2 regions of the Frigoribacterium sp. PvP032 genome follow, and region 1 is predicted to be linked to the other one. Evidence: predicted binding sites of a transcription regulator. Region 1 holds the regulator's gene; the other holds the start of a gene.
What was found. The regulator LexA, encoded in region 1, represses DNA repair genes until DNA is damaged. The targets are predictions, from matches to a motif close to TCGAACANNTGTTCGA.
Positions count from the first base shown of each region.

Region 2: JOE35_RS08175 (DNA polymerase III subunit alpha) is a predicted target of LexA. The motif match lies at 2,979-2,994, and genes of this name have one in related genera.

Region 1 covers NZ_JAFIBM010000001.1:2,402,007-2,409,761, reverse strand. Annotated here, with positions in the region: gene JOE35_RS11060 (class I SAM-dependent methyltransferase) at 1-192, opposite strand, end outside; gene hflX (GTPase HflX) at 274-1,827, shown strand; gene lexA (transcriptional repressor LexA) at 1,903-2,589, opposite strand; gene JOE35_RS11045 (LysM peptidoglycan-binding domain-containing protein) at 2,842-3,237, shown strand; gene JOE35_RS11040 (histidinol-phosphate transaminase) at 3,341-4,426, shown strand; gene hisB (imidazoleglycerol-phosphate dehydratase HisB) at 4,423-5,037, shown strand; gene hisH (imidazole glycerol phosphate synthase subunit HisH) at 5,034-5,669, shown strand; gene priA (bifunctional 1-(5-phosphoribosyl)-5-((5-phosphoribosylamino)methylideneamino)imidazole-4-carboxamide isomerase/phosphoribosylanthranilate isomerase PriA) at 5,745-6,494, shown strand; gene JOE35_RS11020 (SseB family protein) at 6,491-7,276, shown strand; gene JOE35_RS11015 (DUF1844 domain-containing protein) at 7,317-7,655, opposite strand.
Region 2 covers NZ_JAFIBM010000001.1:1,774,236-1,781,990, forward strand. Annotated here, with positions in the region: gene JOE35_RS08175 (DNA polymerase III subunit alpha) at 1-2,930, opposite strand, end outside; gene JOE35_RS08180 (aromatic acid exporter family protein) at 3,077-4,393, shown strand; gene JOE35_RS08185 (glucose-6-phosphate dehydrogenase) at 4,574-5,938, shown strand; gene JOE35_RS08190 (glycoside hydrolase family 15 protein) at 6,003-7,755, opposite strand, start outside.

The sequences.
Region 1 (7,755 bases):
CAGCAGGTCGCCCGTCGCGGGCGGCTGCGGTGCACCGGCCAACAGGACGGCCGTGCCCGGGTCGACCCGTTCGGGGCTGAAGACACCCGACGCCGTCGTGAGCGTCAGCTCTCGCCCCGCGAGGGTCGCCGTGATCGTCCGCCGACGCAGCTCGCTCTCCGGGTTCGGGGAGAAGTAGTGGTCGCTGGCCATGGACGACAACCTACCGAACATCAGCTGCCTGGCCCGTGACGGCCCAGGCTCGACCCCCTCCGGAGGGCTAGTATCACTTCGATGACAGACACCCCCACGACCCCGCTCGACGACGAGCGCAACGGACAGCACGGCGACGACGTCGTGGCTCGGGTCCTCGAGCGTGCGGCGTCGCGGGCGTCCGCCTACACGATCTTCTCGCCTGCCCAGGCGATCCAGACCCGTTCCCTCGACGGCTCCGGCGACGGCGACCAGTACGACCGCGAAGACCGGGCCGCGCTCCGCCGCGTGGCCGGTCTCTCGACCGAGCTGGAGGACGTCACCGAGGTCGAGTACCGACAGCTCCGCCTCGAGAACGTCGTCCTGATCGGCGTCTGGTCCCAGGGTTCGCTCTCCGACGCCGAGAACTCGCTGCGCGAGCTGGCCGCGCTGGCCGAGACCGCAGGTGCCTCGGTGCTCGACGGCCTGCTGCAGCGCCGGCCGAACCCCGACCCGAGCACCTACCTCGGCAAGGGCAAGGCCGAGGAGCTGCGCCAGACCGTGGCCGCCCTCGGCGCGGACACGGTGATCGCGGACACCGAGCTCGCACCGAGCCAGCGGCGAGCGCTGGAGGACGTGGTCAAGGTCAAGGTGATCGACCGCACGGCCGTGATCCTGGACATCTTCAGCCAGCACGCCAAGAGCCGCGAGGGCAAGGCGCAGGTCGAGCTCGCCCAGCTCGAGTACCTGCTGCCGCGCCTCCGCGGCTGGGGCGACTCGATGTCCCGCCAGGCCGGTGGCCAGGTCGGCGGCGCCGGTGCCGGCATGGGCAGCAGGGGCCCCGGCGAGACGAAGATCGAGCTCGACCGTCGCCGCATCCACACGCGCATGGCCCGCCTCCGACGCCAGATCAAGGAGATGAAGCCGGCGCGGGACGCCAAGCGCGCGAACCGCGACCGCAACGAGGTCCCGTCCGTGGCCATCGCCGGCTACACGAACGCGGGCAAGTCGAGCTTGCTCAACCGGCTCACGAGCGCTGGCGTCCTGGTCGAGAACGCACTGTTCGCGACCCTCGACGCGACGGTCCGCAAGAGCGCCACGACCGACGGTCGTCCGTTCACCTACGCCGACACCGTGGGCTTCGTCCGCAACCTGCCGCACCAGCTCGTCGAGGCGTTCCGCTCAACGCTCGAGGAGGTCGCGGGCTCCGACGTCATCGTGCACGTGGTCGACGGGTCGCACCCCGACCCGGCCGCGCAGCTGGCGACGGTGCGCGACGTGATCGGCGAGGTCGACGGGCGCGACATCCCCGAGGTCGTCGTCTTCAACAAGAGCGACCTCGTCGACGCCGACCAGCGGCTGGTGCTGCAGGGCCTCGAGCCGACGGCCGTCTTCGTCTCCGCGCGCACGGGCGAGGGCATCGACGAGCTCCTCGCGAAGCTCGCGGGGCTGCTGCCGGAGCCCGAGGTCGAGCTCGACCTGCTCGTGCCGTACGACCGCGGCGACGTGGTCTCGCACCTGCACGACTCCGGGCGGGTCCTGACGACCGACTACGACGAGCAGGGCACCCGGGTCCACGCCCGTGTGTACCCGAGCGACGTAGCGGCGCTCTCGCCGTTCGTGCAGGCCGAGACGGCGGAGACCGCCGCCTCCTGAGCCGTTCGCTCTCCTCACGACGAAGCGCCTCCGACCCGTCAGGGCAGGAGGCGCTTCGTCGTTCCCGAGGCCGCGTCAGACCGAGCGCAGCACCGCCACGACCTTGCCGAGGATCTGCGCGTGGTCGCCGACGATCGGCTCGAAGGCGCTGTTGCGGGGCAGCAGCCAGGTGTGGCCGTCGCGCTGACGGAAGACCTTCACCGTGGCCTCGTCGTCGAGCATGGCCGCGACGATGTCGCCGTTCTCGGCGTTCTGCTGCTGGCGGACGACCACCCAGTCGCCGTCGCAGATCGCCGCGTCGATCATCGACTCGCCGACCACGCGGAGCATGAACAGCTCGCCCTTGCCGACGAGCTGGCGGGGGAGCGGCATGACGTCCTCGACCTGCTGCTCGGCGGTGATGGGGATGCCGGCCGCGATCCGCCCGACCATCGGCACGTGGGCCGTGTCGCCGTCGTCGCTGGTCGAGAGGATGCTCGTCACCGGCGCCACGGGGGCCGGGTCGCCGAGGACCTCGAGCGCACGCGGACGGTTCGGGTCGCGGCGGATGCGGCCGGCCAGCTCGAGCTGGTTCAGCTGGTGGGTGACGCTCGACAACGACTTGAGCCCGACGGCGTCGCCGATCTCGCGCATGCTCGGCGGGTAGCCGCTCTGGGCGATGTTCGCCTGGATGGCGGCCAGGATCGACTCCTGCTTGGCCGTGAGCGCCTTGCGCGGGGGCGTCGCCGGGGCGGTCGCCGTGGCGCTGTGCCGGTCGGTCATGTCTCTCCTGCCGTCGATGTCGGTGGTCGCTGGTGTACTCGCACCACCGACTGGAACCTATCGGATCACGGCCCCTTGGCGAAACACATGTTCGAGTGTGTCGCGCATTCCTCGGCCCGGTGTTCGAAGAAAGTGGTTGCCGTCGGGCCGGATCGAAGATATGTTCGGTACACGTCTTCGTGTCCGGCATTCCCGGCCGAGTGCCGGGCACGAACTCGTACGACCAACTCTCGCGGTGAAAGGAACCACCCCATGAGCGCCACCAGCATCAGCACCGTCAGCACCGTCAGCAGCAGCAGCACCGTCCGCCGCGGCACCGTCGGCAACGCCGCCACCCGCACCCGCCTCCGCATCACGCGTCGAGGCCGTCGGGTCGTCGGCGCTGCGGTCGCGCTCGGCGCGACCGGCATCGTCGCCGCCGGCCTCCTCCTCGGCCCGGGTGCCGTCGCGTCCGACCAGGCCGCCGACGTGTCCTTCGCCCAGGTCACCGTCGAGGGCGGCGAGTCGCTCTGGCAGGTCGCGAGCGAGATCGCCCCCACCAAAGACCCTCGCGACGTCGTCAGCGACCTGGTCCGGCTGAACAACCTGCCGAGCGCCGAGGTGGCCGCGGGGCAGACCCTGGCCGTGCCCGAGAAGTACAGCCGCTGACCTGACCGGGGCTGACCTGACGGGGGCTGACCGGGCCAGGCCTGGCCTCATACGAAGAGGCCACGGTGAGGTCGGCTCTCCGCTCGCCGCCTACCATGGGGTCGTGTCCTTCAGCCTCGCCGACCTGCCCATCCGCGACGACCTCAAGGGTCTGTCGCCCTACGGCGCTCCCCAAGAGCGGGTGCCCGTAGCCCTCAACGTCAACGAGAACACCCACCCCGTCCCCGCCGACGTCGCCGCAGACATCCTCGAGGCGGTCGGTGCGGCCCTGGTCGACGTGAACCGTTACCCCGACCGCGAGTTCTCGATCCTGCGCGACTCGCTGGCGGGCTACCTCGGGCACGGCCTCAGCCGCGACCACATCTGGGCCGCCAACGGCTCGAACGAGGTCATCCAGCAGATCCTGCAGGCATTCGGCGGTCCGGGCCGGTCCGTGCTGGGCTTCCCGCCCACGTACTCGATGCACTCGATCATCGCGGCGGGCACCGGCAGCACGTGGCTCGAGGGCGCCCGGGACGAGGGCTTCACCATCTCGCCCGAGACGGCCGTGGCCGAGATCGAGCGTCTTCGGCCGGACGTCGTCTTCTTCTGCGGGCCCAACAACCCGACCGGCACGCCGCTCGACCTCGAGACGGTGCGGGCCGCCTACGACGCGACCGACGGCATGGTCTTCGTCGACGAGGCGTACGCCGAGTTCATGCCGGCCGGCCAGCCCACGGCGCTCACGCTGCTCGAGGGCCGGGAGCGCCTCATCGTGTCGCGCACCATGAGCAAGGCGTTCGCCTTCGCCGGGGCGCGGGTGGGCTACATGGCCGCGCACCCCGCCGTGGTCGACGCCCTCCGGCTGGTGCGCCTCCCGTACCACCTGTCATCCCTCACGCAGGCGGCGGCCGTGGCGGCGCTCGCGCACGCCGACGAGATGCTGGCCATGGTCGACGACATCAAGGAGCAGCGTGACCGCATCGTGCGCGTCCTCACCGAGCTCGGCTACATCCCCTGGCGGACCTGGTCGAACTTCGTGCTCTTCGGCGGCGTGGACGACCCGGCCGACGTGTTCCGCCGCCTCCTCGCCCGGGGCGTCATCGTGCGCGACCTCGGCATCGAGGGCCACCTCCGGGTGAGCGCCGGCACCGAGGCCGAGACGACCGCGTTCCTCGACGCCCTGCGCGACATTAGGCTCTCCTCGTGACCGATCAGCCTCGCGCCCGCACCGCCTCCTCGTCCCGTGAGACGAGCGAGTCGCGCATCCAGCTGTCCCTCGACCTCGACGGGACGGGGCGCTCGTCGATCGACACGTCCGTGCCGTTCTTCGACCACCTCCTGACGGCCCTGTCGAAGCACTCGCTGATCGACCTCGACGTGTCCGCCTCGGGCGACACCCACATCGACGTCCACCACACGGTGGAGGACGTCGGCATCGTGCTCGGCGGTGCCCTGAAGGAGGCGCTGGGCGACAAGGCCGGCATCTCCCGTTACGGAGACGCCCTGGTGCCCCTCGACGAGGCGCTGGTCCAGGCCGTCGTCGACGTGTCCGGTCGTCCCTACCTCGTCCACACCGGTGAGCCGGAGGGCTTCGAGTACCACCTCATCGGCGGGCACTTCACGGGCTCGATGGTCCGTCACGTCTTCGAGGCGATCACGTTCCACGCCGGCATCACCGTCCACGTGCGGGTGCTCGGCGGCCGGGACCCGCACCACATCGCCGAGGCCGAGTTCAAGGCGCTCGCCCGCGCGCTGCGCCAGGCCGTCCAGCCCGACGCCAGGGTGACCGGGGTGCCGTCCACGAAGGGCGCACTGTGACGGTCCGTCCCACGGTGGCCGTCCTCGACTACGGCAGCGGCAACGTGCACTCCGCAGTCAAGGCCCTCGAGCTCGCGGGCGCCGACGTCGAGCTCACCCGCGATCGCGCCAGGGTGCAGGCGGCAGACGGTCTCTTCGTCCCCGGCGTCGGGGCGTTCGGCGCCGTGATGAGCCAGCTGCAGTCCGTCCGTGGCGGCGAGATGATCGACCGGCGCCTCGCCGGCGGCCGACCCGTGATGGGCATCTGCGTCGGCATGCAGGTCTTCTTCGAGGGCGGGGTCGAGCGCGGCGCGACGACCGGCGGACTCGGCGAGTGGCCCGGCGTCGTCGACGAGCTCAAGGCCGACGTCCTGCCGCACATGGGCTGGAACCTCGTCGACGCCCCCGAGGGCAGCGTGCTCTTCGACGGCGTGCGCGACGAGCGCTTCTACTTCGTGCACTCGTTCGCGGCGCAGGCCTGGACGCTCGACGTCATCCGGCCGTTCCCCGAGCCCCACGTCACGTGGGCCGACCACGGCGGTCGCTTCGTCGCGGCCGTCGAGAACGGGCCGCTCTGGGCGACGCAGTTCCACCCGGAGAAGTCGGGTCAGCCGGGCATCAGGCTGCTCTCGAACTGGCTCCGCACCCTGTGACCTGCACCCCCTGACCCGACCGCGATCCCGGCCCACGTCGGCGACAGCACGCGGCACGTCCGCGAGAGAGACACCATGAGCGACTTCTGCACGACCCCCGGCCTCACCCTGTTCCCTGCCGTCGACGTCGCGGGCGGGCAGGCCGTCCGCCTGACGCAGGGCGAGGCGGGCACCGAGACCGGCTACGGCGATCCCGTGGCGGCGGCCGACGACTGGAAGTCGCAGGGCGCCGAGTGGCTGCACCTCGTCGACCTCGACGCGGCCTTCGGCAGGGGCGACAACCGGTCGATCATCAAGAAGGTCATCAAGCAGGTCAAGGGCATCGACGTCGAGCTCAGCGGCGGCATCCGCGACGACCGGTCGCTCGACGACGCCCTGAGCACGGGCGTCAAGCGCATCAACCTGGGCACCGCCGCGCTCGAGAACCCCGAGTGGGCCGCCCACGTCATCGCCGAGTACGGCGAGGCCGTCGCGGTGGGCCTCGACGTGCGGGGCACGACCCTCGCCGCACGCGGCTGGACGGAGGACGGCGGCGACCTCTGGACCGTCCTCGCCCGGCTCGAGGACGCGGGGTGCGCCCGCTACGTCGTCACCGACGTGACGAAGGACGGCACCCTGACCGGGCCGAACACCGACCTGCTCCGTCAGGTGATGGAGCGCACCGACCGCCCGGTCATCGCCTCCGGCGGCATCTCGAGCCTCGACGACATCGCGGCCCTCCGTGAGCTCGTCCCGCTCGGCCTCGAGGGCGCCATCGTCGGCAAGGCCCTGTACTCCGGCGCCTTCACCCTCGCCGCCGCGCTCGACGTCGCGTCGGTGTCGTGAGCCACGACCACGACCACGAGCCCGCCCCCGCGGCCGACAGTGCCGGCCGGCCCTTCGCGGGCCGCACCTTCGACCACCACGACACGGCCCACGCGGGCGACGACGGCTCGGCCGACCCGCGCCTCCTCGAGGCCCTGGTCCGTTTCGGCACGGGCGGGCTGCCCGAGCACGAGGTCGTCGACGCTCTGCGCCCCGCTCGCCTGCTGATCCCGCTCGTCGCGGTCGCGGGGGAGGAGGGGCTCGACGACCACGGTCGCCGCGTCGACAAGACGCAGGAACTGTCGATCGTGACCGTGGCCGGCCCCGACGGCCGTGCGGTGCTGCCGGCGTTCACGAGCGTCGAGGCCCTCGGCCGCTGGGACGCCGTGGCGCGCCCCGTCCCCGTCGACGCGCGACGGGTCGCACTGGCTGCCGTCGCGGAGTCGACCGAGCACTTGGTGCTCGACCCGGGCTCTCCCACCGAGTTCGGCGTGCGGCGACCTGCCCTCTGGGCGATCGCCCAGGACGTCCCCTGGGTCCCGGCCCACGCCGACGAGGCCGTCCTGCAGGCGTTCCTCGCCGCGTCGACCGACGAGGAGGCGCTGGTCGGCCTGGCCATCTCGCCCGGCTACCGAGGCGCGCGCCTCGGCACGCCGGAGATCGTCGTCCGGCTCGCCGTGCGGGCCGGCCTGGACCAGGAGCAGCTCGGCGGGCTGCTGCAGCGCCTCCAGTCGTCCTGGCAGGCCGACCCGCTGATCGTGGACCGGGTCGACAGCATGTCCGTCAGCGTCGTCCCGGCCTGACCTGCGTCAGGCGCCGACCTGCGTCAGGCGCCGACCCGCGTCAGGTGACCGGGCCGGTGAGCTTCTCGCCGGGGCCCTTGCCGACGGCGTCGGGGATCGAGCTGGCCTCGCGGAAGGCGAGCTGCAGTGAACGGAGGCCGTCGCGCAGCGCGCGGGCGTGCTGGTCGCCGATCTCGGGCGCGCTGGCCACGACGAGGCCGGCGAGCGACGAGATGAGCTTGCGCGCCTCGTCGAGGTCGGTCTGCGCCGCGGGATCGTCGGCCAGGCCGACCTTCACGGCTGCGGCGCTCATCAGGTGCACCGCGACGGTGTTGATGACCTCGACGGCGTTGACGTCGGCGATGTCGCGGACGGCGTCGGACGGGTGCTCGACCGGGATGCCGACGGGAGCGTCGTCATGGCCGTCGGCGGGGTGGGTGTGCGGGGTGTGGCTCACGTGCTGATCCTCTGCTAGGCTTCTCCAGGCTCGCAGCGTCTGC
Region 2 (7,755 bases), 630 kb from region 1:
CCCCTCGTCCGGCCTGGGCCGGCCAGCGAGTCGAGCGCGCCGACCTGCGCAAGTCGCTCCATCAGCCGCCGTGACGGCGTGGCCCGCTGCCAGAAGTCGGTGATCGACTCGTAGGGCCTGCCCACCACGATGCGGGCGAGCTCGGAGTCGCTGATGCCGTGCACGTCGGACAGCGACAGGCGGATGCCGAGGTCGCCGGGGCGGCTCGGCGCGATCGGCGTCGCCGGGGCGCGAACCCGCTCGACCCTGTAGACGTCGGTCGACGCGTTGACGTCGAGTGCCAGCACGGGCACGCCCATGCGTCGCGCCTCGGTGAGCAGCAGTCGTTTCGGGTACATGCCGGGGTCGTGGGTGAGCACCCCGGCGAGGAACTCGGCCGGGTAGTGGGTCTTCAGCCAGGCGGTCTGGTAGGTGGGCAGCGCGAAGGCGGCACCGTGCGCCTTGCAGAAGCCGAACGAGCCGAAGCCCTTGAGCACCGCCCAGATCTTGTCGACCTGCGCGTCGGTGAACCGCCTCCTGCCGTCGTCGTCGACGTTCGCGGTCGTGCGCCGCCGGAACTCGACCTCGAGGGCGTCGTCCTGGCCCTTGCCCATGTGCCGGCGGATCTCGTCGGCCTCGGCGAGGGTGACCTCCATCGTCGCCTCGAGGATGCGCAGCACGTGCTCGTGGTAGATCACCACGCCGTAGCTGTCGTCGAGGAACGGCGCGAAGCTCGGGTGCAGGTAGTCGGGCCGCTGGAACCCGTGCTTCGTGTCGAGGAACGGCGCGACCATGTTGCCCTTCATCGGGCCGGGGCGGAACAGCGAGATGTCGGCGATCAGGTCGCTGTAGCGGTCGGGCTGCATCTTGCCGATCAGCTCGCGCTGCCCCGGGCTCTCGATCTGGAACATGCCGAGGGTGTGGGTGGTGCGGATCGCCTCGAAGGTGGGCTCGTCGTCGTGCGGGATCTCGTCGAGCTCGACCCGCCCCTGCCGGTTGACGTAGGGGACGTCGACGGAGAGCCCGCCGGCCAGGGCGGCGCGGGCGCCGTTCACCCGCTCGATCTCGTCGAGCGCGTAGGCCATCGAGCTCTGCATGCGGACGCCGAGCACGTCGAGCTTCAGCAGCCCCGCGTCGTTCATGTCGTGCTTGTCGAACTGGCTCATCGGGAGCCCGATCCCGCTCGGCTGCACCGGGGTCGTGCTGAGCAGGTCGGAGTCGCCGAGGATCACCCCGCACGGGTGCATCGAGATGTGCCGGGGCAGCCGGTCGAGCCGCTCGGTCAGGTCGACCAGCAGGTCGATCTGCCCGTTCTGGCGGGCGAGGTCGGCGATGGCCCTCAGCTCGGGCTTCTCGGCCATCGCGGTGCGCAGGTCGCGGGCGTTCGAGCGCCACACGTTGTTGGCGACGAGGTCGATCTGGTCGTCGTCGAGCCCGAGGGCCTGGCCGGCGTCGCGCACCGCCCCCCGGCCCCGGTAGGTCGACTGCATCGACATGAGGGTGACCCGGTTGCTGCCGTAGCGGTCGAAGATCGCCCGGTAGATCTCGTGCCGCCTGGCCGACTCGACGTCGATGTCGATGTCGGGCAGCGTCTCGCGCTTGTTGCCGAGGAACCGCTCGAACAGCAGGTCGTGCTCGATCGGGTCGACGTTCGAGATGCGCAGCAGGTAGGTGACGAGGCTGCCGGCACCCGACCCGCGTGCGGCGTTCCGCACCCGCATGTCGCGCATCAGGGCCGACACGTCGGCCACGGTGAGGAAGTAGCTGGCGAAGCCGAAGCCCGTGATGATCCCCAGCTCGTAGCGCATCCGCTCGTCGACCGTGCGGCGCAGCGCCTGGTCGGCGTGGCCGAAGCGCTCGGTGACGCCCGCCTCTGCCCGGCGGAACAGCACCTGGTCGGGATCGCCGTCGACGCCGATGGCGCTCAGCTCCGGCGTCTTCGGCCGACGCCAGCGCAGGTCGGCGTCGGGGTCGAGACGGCAGCGGTCGGCGAGCCGCTCGGTCTCGGCCAGCATCTCTTCCGCAGCCCGGCGAGGGCACGAGGAGGCGTCGGCCACGAGGGTCGCCAGCGCACGCATCTCGTCGCCCTCCTTGAGCGACGCCTGGGCGTTCGGCTGCGGCGTGAACGCCCCCAGCGGCGCCAGGTGCCCCGCCGAGTCGAGCACGTCGGCCGTGACCGCGCCGTCGGGGTCGAGGTAGCGCACCGCGTTGGTCAGCACGGCAGGCACCCCGACGTGCTCGGCCAGCTCGAGCATGCGAGCCGCGTGCCGCACGCTGCGGCTCTCGCCCGGCTCGGTGAGGTGGCAGACGACCTCGACGACCACGCCGCCGGGCAGCTCGCGCGCCCACGCCGCCAGCGACGCGGCGGCTGCCGTGTGCCGCCCCTCGGCCACCAGCCGGCCCACGTCGGAGTCGGGCCCGAGCAGCACCGTCGCGTCGGCGCCCTCGTCGCCGCGCAGGAACGCCCGCAGCCGTGACCGCTGGATCGTCGCCACGCTGTTCGCGCTGCCGCTCACCCGTCTCGTCGCCCTGCCGTGCGCCGCGCTGATCAGCCGGCAGAGGGCCGCCCAGCCCGCGCCCGGACGACCCCCGCCCGCCCCGTGCGCGAGCACGACGATCCGGTCGACGGAAGAGGCGGACGAGGAGGTGCGGGCCCCGCCGACGCGACCGCTGACGGCCGACGCGCCCCCCGCCTCCTGGGCGCTGCCGCCGCCGTGGCCGCTGTCGTCGGCCGTGTCGTCGACGCAGCCGAGCTCGACGCCGACGATCGGGTCGATGCCCGCGGCCCGGCAGGCGCCGATGTGCCGGATCGCCCCGTAGAGGCCGTCTCGGTCGGTGATCGCCAGCGCGTCCGCGCCGTGGGCGGCGGCCCGCTCGACGAGCTGCGCCGGCGGCGTCGTGCCGTAGTGCGCGCTGAACGACGACGCCACGTGCAGGTGGGTGAAACGCATCGTGCTGCCTCGGTGCTTCTCTCGTCCGACCTCCCGGCCGAGGGCGGTTCGAACGTGTGTTCGACGAGTGTACGTCGCCAGGGCGGGGTACGACGACCCGGCCGGCGCCCCAGGCGGCGACCGCGCCCTGCTGTCATCATCGTCAGATGCCCGACCGACGAGCCGCCGCCCAGGACTCCGCCCGCACCGCCTCCCGGTGGACGCGGACGCTGCTGGCCCAGCCGCGCCTCCTGATGGCCGTGAAGGGGGCGCTCGCCGCGGCCCTCGCCTACTGGATCGCGCCCCACGTGCCCGGCGTCGCCGCCGAGTACCCGTACTACGCCCCCCTCGGGGCCGTTCTGGCGCTCTGGCCGACCGTGAAGACGTCGCTCAAGCAGGGGCTGCAGACGATCCTCGGCCTCGTGATCGGCGTGCTGCTCGCCACGACGGTGTTCGCCCTGCAGGAGGGGCAGCCCGGCGTGCTCGCCGTGGCGCTGGTCGTCGGCCTGGGGACGCTCATCGCCGGCTTCCGCTGGCTCGGCGCTGGACGCGACTGGGTGCTGACCGCCGGTCTCTTCGTGCTGCTGCTCGGGGGAGCGAACGCCGGTGACTACTCCACCGGCTACGTCGTGCAGATCGGCGTGGGCGTCGCCGTGGGCGTGCTCGTCAACCTCCTCCTGGTGCCGCCGCTCTACACCGGCCGTGCCGAGCAGCGGCTCCGCCTGGTGCAGGCCTCGCTCGCCGACCGTGCCGACGACGTCGCCACCGTGTTCGAGGCCGACTGGCCGATCGAGGACGACGACTGGGAGCGCCGCGTGGCCGTGCTGCCGAGCACCCTGCGGCACGTCCGCGACAGCGTCGCGTACGCCGACGAGTCGCGCCGCCTCAACCCCCGCTGGCTGCTGCGACGCCGCGACCTCGGCTCCGAGTACGCCGACCTGGTCGTCTTCGAGCGGGTGGGGTTCCATCTGCAGGACCTCGCCGAGGTCTCCGGCATCCTCGGCCGTCGCATCGGCCGTCAGGTCGGGATCGTCGACGACCTCGCCCCGGTCGTCGCGCACGCTGTCCGCAGCGTCGGCGAGGTGATCAGGAGGCGCGGCGGCGACGACCGGGACGCCTTCGTCTCCGCCCGCCGCGACGTCGAGGAGCTCTGGCGGGCCATCGACTCGCACCGTGAGCTGCCCACGGTCGCCACCAGCGGCGGCGTCTCCGTCGCCGTCTCGCTCGGGCGGATCATCGCCGCGCTCGACCCCGACGACTCGACGGCGCCGCGACCCGACGACGAGGCCGTCGGCGACCTCGACCACGACGGGGACGTCGACGCCGACGACGGCGAGGCCGCGGTCGGCGGCACCACCAGCACCGGCCCCGTCGACGACCCCACCGCCCCCCGCGACACCGCCCCGCGGGACAGCGAGCGACGCCAGGAGGCGCAGGGCCCTGCTGCGGACGGCAAGGCCGAGGACGCTCCCCGCGAACGCTGACGGCGTCCTGGGCCCGCGCGCAGTACGGTGGGGGAGGCATCGTCGCCGAACGCCCCGCCGCGCCCTGCGCCGGTCTCGCGAGCGCCCCTGCGGCGTGTCACGACCCCGCCCCGGCCCGGCAGCCCGTACCCCTCACACACCGAGCGGCGACCCGTCGCCGCCCTCACGGAAGCCGTACCTGTGACAGACACCACCACCCTCATCATCCTCGGAGCCTCGGGAGACCTCACCGAGCGTCTCCTCCTCCCCGGCCTCGCCAGCCTCCTCAAGAGCGACCGCGGCGTCGACGTGCAGCTGATCGGCACCGGCCGCAGCGAGCGCAGCCCCGAAGAATGGGACGACGTCGTCAAGACCGCCTTCAACGGCGACGCCGGCAGCGACCTCGCGAAGAAGACGCTGGCCTCCAGCCAGTACATCCAGGGCGACCCGACCACCGTCGAGCACCTGAAGGCCCTCTTCGAGGCGTCCGAGGGCACGCCCGTCATGTACTTCGCGCTGCCCCCGGCCATCAGCACCAAGGTGATCCAGGCGCTCGCCGAGATCGACCTGCCCGACGGTCTCCGCCTCGCCCTCGAGAAGCCCTTCGGCTCCGACGAGGCGAGCGCCCGCGAGCTCAACGCCGAGCTGCTCAAGATCGTGCCGGAGGAGCGCATCCACCGCACCGACCACTTCCTCGGCCGCGCGACCGTGCTGAACATGATCGGCCTGCGCTTCGCCAACCGCCTGTTCGAGCCGGTCTGGAACAGCGAGAACATCGAGAAGGTCGAGATCTTCTACGACGAGGTCCTCGGCCTCGAGGGCCGCGCGCAGTACTACGACAAGGCCGGCGCCCTGATCGACATGATCCAGAGCCACCTGCTGCAGGTGCTCGCCGTCATCGCGATGGACGCCCCGTCGAGCATCGACTCGGTCGAGCTCCGCAGCGAGATCGCGCGCGTGCTGCGTGCCACCTGGGTCAAGGGCGGCGACCCCGTCGCGTCGAGCCGTCGCGCGCAGTACGCCGCCGGCACGATCGACGGCAAGGAGGTGCCTGCCTACGCCGACGAGGACGGCGTCGACGTCGACCGCCAGACCGAGACGCTGGCCGAGGTCGAGTTCGAGGTGAAGACGCGCCGCTGGGCCGGCGTGCCGTTCATCCTGCGCTCGGGCAAGGGCATGACGAAGATCCGCAAGGAGGTGCTGATCACCTTCAAGCCGGTGCCTGCGCTTCCCGAGGGCCTGAACGGCGCCTCGACCCCCGACACGCTGCGGATCGAGATCAGCCCCGAGACGATGGAGCTCGGCGTCACGACCAACGGGTCGGGCAACCCCTTCGACCTCGAGAAGTCGACGATGTCGGTCACGCTCGGCAAGCCCGAGCTGACCCCCTACGGCGAGGTCCTCAGCGGCATCTTCCACGACGACCCCACGCTGTCCATCCGCGGCGACGTCGCGGAGCGCTGCTGGGCGATCGTCGCCCCCGTGATCGACTCCTGGAAGGCCGGCGACGTGCCGCTCGACACCTACGCGGCCGGCTCGACCGGCCCGTCGGACTGGCCCGCCTGAGCCTCGACGCTCCTCCTCGTGCCGACGGCCGCCCTGCTCACCGAGCAGGGCGGCCGTCGCCGTCTCAGGCGGCGGCCCGAGCCACGGCCTGGGCCTCCTGCGCCTTCTGCGCCTTCGCGATGGCGTCGGCGGCGCGGACGAGGGCCAGGTGCGAGAGCGCCTGAGGGGTGTTCCCGACGTGGCGACCGGTGGCGACCTCGATCTCCTCCGACAGCATGCCGACGTCGTTGCAGTAGCCGACCAGGCGGTCCATCAGGGCCACGGCGTCGTCGACCCGGCCAGACGCGGCGTACTGCTCGGCCAGCCAGAACGAGCAGGTGAGGAACGGGTTCTCGGCCCCGCTGAGCCCGTCCACGCCGCTCTCGGTGCGGTAGCGCCGCAGCAGGCCGTCGTGCAGCAGGTCCGCCTCGATGGCCGCGACGGTGCCGAGCATGCGCGGGTCGTCAGCGGCGACGAACCCGACCTGCGCGAGCTGCAGCAGCGAGGCGTCGACCTCGGACGTGCCGTAGTACTGCGTGAAGGTGCCCCGGCCGGCGTCCCAGCCCTTCGCCTCGATCTCGGTCCGCACCTCGTCGCGGAGCGCCCGCCACCGGTCGACGGGGCCGTCGAGGGCGAACTGCTCGATGCCCTGGATCGCCCGGTCGAGGGCCGCCCAGATCATGACGCGGGAGTGCGTGAAGTGCTGCAGCTCGCCGCGGATCTCCCAGATGCCGTTGTCCGGGCGGGTCCAGTTGTCCTCGACGTACTGCATGAGGGCGCGCTGGAGCGGCCAGGAGTACTCGGTCTCCTCGACGCCGAGCAGGCGTGCCTCGTGCAGGGCGACCATGACCTCGCCGAAGATGTCGCCCTGGTACTGCTTGTAGGCGGCGTTGCCGATGCGGACGGGGGAGGCGCCTCCGTAGCCCGGCAGCTGGCCGAGCTCGCTCTCGTGCAGGTAGCGCTCGCCGGCCAGGCCGTACATGATCTGCACGTCGGCGGGATCGCCGGCGATGGCTCGCAGCAGCCAGCCGCGCCACCGGTCGGCCTCCTCGGCGTAGCCGTGCAGGATGAGGGCCTGCAGCGTCATGGAGGCGTCGCGCAGCCACACGTAGCGGTAGTCCCAGTTGCGGGAGCCGCCGAACTGCTCTGGCAGGCTCGTCGTCGCGGCCGCCACGATGCCGCCGGTGTCCTCGTTCGTGAGCGCGCGGAGGATGAGCAGCGACCGGTGCACCTCGCGTTCGTACACCCCGGGGACCGTGCACCTGGCGGCCCACGCCTGCCACCACGCGATCGTCTCGTCGATCCGGGCCGTCACGTCGATCGCTGTGGGCGGCTCCCGGTGCGAGGGGTACCAGGTGAGGCTGAGGTCGACGGTCTCGTCGGCGGCGACCTCGAACTCCGTCTCGTGCGTGTGGTCGGTCGCGGTGAGACGGGGTCCGCGGACGACGACGGCATCGGGTCCTGCCGTGGCGACGAGGGCGGTGCCGTCGGCCTCCGGCACCTGGCGCACCCACGGGACGGCGGTGCCGTAGCCGAAGCGGATCGCTAGGTCGACGTGCATCCTGACCGACCCGGAGACGCCGGTGACCCGACGGACCACGTCGGCCCGACGGTCGCCGTACGGCATCAGATCCGTGACCTCGACCACCCCGGTCGGCGTCGTCCAGGTCGTGACGAGCACGAATGTGCCGTCGACGTAGCGCCGGGTCGACGTCGACCCGGCGTCGCGGGGGGCGACGAGCCAGCGTCCGGCGTCGTGGTCGCCGAGCAGGGCGCCGAAGGTGGAGGCCGAGTCGAAGCGGGGCAGGCAGAGCCAGTCGATGCTGCCGTCGGTGCCC